DNA from 2 places in the Priestia sp. SB1 genome. Region 1 is predicted to be linked to the other one. Evidence: riboswitches for the same ligand, from Rfam matches in the RefSeq annotation. Region 1 holds a riboswitch; the other holds the start of a gene.
What was found. Region 1 has a riboswitch for glycine ahead of WKH56_RS30645 (amino acid permease). Riboswitches for the same ligand answer to the same signal wherever they lie in the genome.
Positions count from the first base shown of each region.

Region 1 (2,408 bases):
CCGTGGCGCTACCGTAATAAATCTCAGTTTCAAGTCGGCGTGGACAAACAAAAAGTCATTGCGGGTTTGTATGGACTGAATTCTCACCGCTTGATTGATATTGAAAACTGTCCCATTCAGCATAAAGCTACAAATCACGTGACAAAAGAAATAAAACGAATTTTACAAGACCTTCAAATTCCTATCTACAATGAGCGTAAACGCCGTGGAATTGTGCGTACCATTGTATCTCGAGTAGGGTTTGAAACGGGTGAAGTTCAAATTGTCTTGATTACAGCTAAAAAAGAAATTCCGAAAAAAGAGCTGCTGATGAAAGAAATTCAGCGCCGCCTGCCGGAAGTGAAATCACTCGTACAAAACGTAAACGGTCAAAAAACATCGCTTATTTTTGGAGACGAAACGTTTACACTTGCTGGAAAGTCGGTGATTCAAGAAACGTTAGGTGATATCTCATTCGAACTTTCAGCGCGTGCATTTTTCCAGCTGAATCCTCTCCAAACGGTGAAGCTATATGAAGAAGTAAAAAAAGCAGCTGCGCTAACAGGCAGTGAAAAAATCGTAGATGCTTACTGCGGAGTAGGGACAATTGGCTTATGGCTTGCTAAAGATGTCAAAGAAATTCGCGGAATGGACACGATTGAAGAATCCATTGTAGACGCGCGAAAAAATGCCAAAGATCATGGATTTGAACATGCCACGTATGTAACAGGTCCGGCTGAAAAATGGATGCCGCAGTGGGTAAAAGAAGGCTGGAAGCCAGACGTTATCGTCGTTGACCCGCCGCGAACAGGCTGTGATGACAAGCTTCTAAAAACAATTTTACAAGTAAAGCCAAAGAAAGTGGTTTACGTATCTTGTAATCCATCCACATTAGCCAAAGATGTGCAGCAGCTGTCGAAGGCTTATAACGTTGATTACATTCAGCCTGTTGATATGTTCCCTCATACAGCGCATGTGGAGAATGTAGTGAGTTTGACGTTAAAGAAATGAATAGAAAAAGAGTAAAAGAGCAGATTTGATTCTGCTCTTTTTTCTTTGTAATAAGGAGGTCTTTATCACAAGTAAAGGAACAAGGTTTTTATGTAGTATCATATTTCAAATAAGGAAAATAAATGAAACTAATTTCTCCTATTGACAAAGCATCCATCTGGTATTAGAATAAACAACTATTCGACAGTCATTATCTTGATTGAAAAATTTAATACGTAGAAAGCTATGATTGCTATGGATCACACTATAGCAGGAGCAGCTTCTGGAGAGATCGCGATAGTTTCGCGACGCCGAAGGGTTCACAATCTCAGGCAAAAGGACAGAAGAGTACCGGATATTTATTTGGCATGTTACTAATTGGTAGCATGTACCATAATATTTGTTATTCTTATGACCAAGAGATTGGAGCGCATCCAATCTCTTTTTTTATTGGGCTTTATTTTGTAGTCCGCACGATCGCATCAAAGGTTTTATTGTTAGGAGGAGTTAGAGTTGGAACAACGAGAATTAAAGAGGGATTTATCCAATCGTCATGTTCAGCTAATCGCGATTGGAGGAACCATTGGGACGGGATTATTTTTAGGTTCTGGTAAAGCCATACAGCTTGCAGGTCCCTCTATCATCTTTGCTTATTTAATTGTGGGTATTTCGCTTTTCTTTGTGATGAGAGCGCTAGGAGAACTACTGCTGTCTAAAGCAGGTTATCAATCGTTAACAGATATTGCTGAAGAGTATCTTGGACCATGGGCTTCATTTGTCACAGGGTGGACGTACTGGTTTTGCTGGATCATGACAGCTATGGCTGATGTGATTGCCGTTGGCGTATATGTGAAATATTGGTTCAATATTCCTCAGTGGATTCCTGCACTTATTTGTGTAATCATTTTATTAGGACTTAACTTATTAACCGTAAAATTATTTGGAGAATTAGAGTTTTGGTTTGCTTTAATAAAGGTTATTACGATTCTTGCGTTAATTGTTATTGGCGTTATTTTACTGGTAATCGGATTTAAAACAGATGCAGGATCCGTTACGGTTCAAAATCTTTGGAGTCATGGAGGACTGTTTCCAAACGGTGTTTCAGGTTTCTTACTTTCATTCCAAATGGTTATTTTCGCATACGTCGGGGTTGAATTGGTAGGGGTATCGGCAGCGGAAACATCAAATCCCCAAAAAAATATTCCATCGGCCATTAATAAAATTCCGCTGCGAATCTTATTTTTCTATGTTGGAGCGCTTATCGTCCTTTTATTTATTAACCCGTGGATGGAATTGAATGCAGCAGAAAGCCCATTTGTTAAAACCTTTAGTTTAGTCGGAATTCCGCTTGCTGCTGGAATTATTAATTTTGTTGTATTAACTTCAGCCGCTTCTGCTTGTAATAGCGGAATGTTTTCAACAAGCCGTATCTTATATAA
Region 1 is NZ_JBBJSS010000011.1:25,152-27,559, reverse strand. Features, by position in the region: gene rlmD (23S rRNA (uracil(1939)-C(5))-methyltransferase RlmD) at 1-990, shown strand, start outside; glycine riboswitch at 1,243-1,323, shown strand; gene WKH56_RS30645 (amino acid permease) at 1,483-2,408, shown strand, end outside.

Region 2 (2,408 bases), on a different contig from region 1:
TGCACTTCCACTTCTTGACCAAGCTCTGTATACTCTGCTGATAATAGCGCTAAACCGATGTTTTTCTTTAATGTCGGTGACTGTGTACCTGTTGTCACAAATCCAATTTGTTCTTCACCTGCAAATACTTCGTAACCGTGTCTTGGTATACCTTTATCAATCATTTCAATTCCTACCAGCTTACGAGGTGCCCCGCTTTCACGCTGTTCTTTTAACACTTCTTTTCCAATAAAGCTGTCTTTGTTCGTCTTTACTGCAAATCCAATTCGAGCTTCAATGGGCGTAATATCTTTTGAAAGCTCTTGGCCATATAAAGCCAAAGTAGCTTCAAAACGAAGCGTATCGCGAGCGCCTAGTCCGCAAGGCAACACACCTTCCTCACTTCCTGCTTCTAAAATAGCCGTCCACAAGTGAGAGGCGTCAGCTGAAGAACAATAAATTTCAAAACCATCTTCTCCGGTATATCCAGTACGTGAAACGAGAGCATTTACATTCGCTACTTCTACATCATCAGCAAATGTAAATGGCTTTAATGAAGCTAAATTTTCATTCGTTAACGTTTGTAAAACTTTTTCTGCTAAAGGACCTTGTAATGCTAGCTGCGCAGTTTCATCAGATTGATTAACGAGCGTTACATCTCCTTGTTTGTGAGACACAAGCCACTCATAGTCTTTTTGAATATTAGCAGCGTTTACGACCAGCAAATACTCTTGATCTGCTTTTTTGTAAATCAGCAAATCATCTACCGTGCCTCCGTCTTCATAACACATAGCCGTATACTGCGCTTTTCCATCTACAAGGGTAGAAACGTCATTTGTCATCGTATGCTGAAGAAAAGCTAAGCTATCAGCTCCTGTCACAAGAATTTCTCCCATATGAGAGACATCAAAAAGACCTGCCTTTGTACGTACAGCTTCATGCTCTTCTTTAATAGAAGAAAATTGAACGGGAAGAGCCCATCCTCCAAAATCAATTGTTTTGGCACCATATTTTTGATAGATATCATAAAGCGGCGTTTTGTGTAATTCTGTTGTCATATTTATGTCCTCCTCTTTTTCACGTGAAACTTTTCATAACGGGGAGTTTTCAAATAGTGTGGGGATCACTATGTATCCAAACAAAAAAGGACAGAAAACCCCCTACTGTATTTAGTAGGAAGTCTCTGTCCTTTTCACCTGAAAGTTTACCTATAAACGAATAGGTTTGCCTCGTGGGTGGTCTATAAACGCATAGACACTCTCCAGAGCTGCGTCAAACAAGAGTCTTTTTGCCTGAGAGATTCACAATTTTATTGCTTGCTCCTTCGGCGCTACATTCAAGTAGTCTCTCCCCGTGTCGTCATTCGCTTCTATAAAGTTGGTAAAGTTGGGCATACTACTGAAAGATGTATCTATCTTTATTCACACAATCATTTGTAAAGTGCTAATCTATTTTCTTTTTCAAATTTTCTAAATATATTTTTATCCTACCTGATTCTTATCATTTGTTCAATAAAAATTTTTTACAAAGGAGCATTTTTATCATGAAAGTGAAATTAAACATCGATGAAACATGGGAAGCAGCCTTCTCAACTAAATTGGAGCAAGACGGCCCTTGGTCAGCATGGGATTTGTATAAACTTGCCTATGAAATAGAAGACCAAACGCTTATCTCAGAATTTGAAGGACTACAAAGCCCAAAACATCTAGCCGATTTAACGCCGCTTCCTCATCAGCTCGAAGTAGCCAAACAAGTAGTTGAAACAATGAATGGGAAAGCCATTTTAGCAGATGAAGTAGGACTGGGGAAAACTATTGAAGCAGGGTTAATTTTGAAGGAATATATGATTCGCGGACTTGTTAAAAAAGTTCTCATTTTAGTTCCAGCTTCGCTTGTTTCACAGTGGGCCATGGAATTGAATCAAAAATTTTATATTCCCGCAGTCCCTCAAAGGAAATCATATGTGTGGGATCAGTGTGACATCGTTGTGTCTTCAATTGATACAGCAAAACGTTCTCCTCATCGAGAAATTGTGCTAGAACAAGACTACGACCTCATCATTATTGATGAAGCTCATAAACTTAAAAACAACAAAACAAAAAACTATGAATTTGTGCAAAGTCTAAAAAAGAAATTTTGTCTGTTGCTAACCGCAACACCGATTCAAAATCGAATTGAAGAAATTTTCAACTTAGTCTCTCTTTTAAAGCCTGGCCATCTCGGCAATAAAGACTATTTCGAAGAATTATTTTCTGCTAAAAAACGCTCTTTGCAAAACGATGAGCACTTAAAAGAGCTTGTTAACAAAGTTATGATTCGAAATCGCCGCCATGATACTGGTATCGAATGGACGAAGCGAATTGTTCAAACCATTCCTGTTGAATTCTCGCCAAAAGAACGCGAGCTATACGATGCGATTACGTCTTTTA
Region 2 is NZ_JBBJSS010000001.1:611,131-613,538, forward strand. Features, by position in the region: gene gcvT (glycine cleavage system aminomethyltransferase GcvT) at 1-1,037, opposite strand, end outside; glycine riboswitch at 1,250-1,342, opposite strand; gene WKH56_RS03130 (DEAD/DEAH box helicase) at 1,523-2,408, shown strand, end outside.
Region 2: another riboswitch for glycine. It lies ahead of gcvT (glycine cleavage system aminomethyltransferase GcvT); the one in region 1 lies ahead of WKH56_RS30645 (amino acid permease).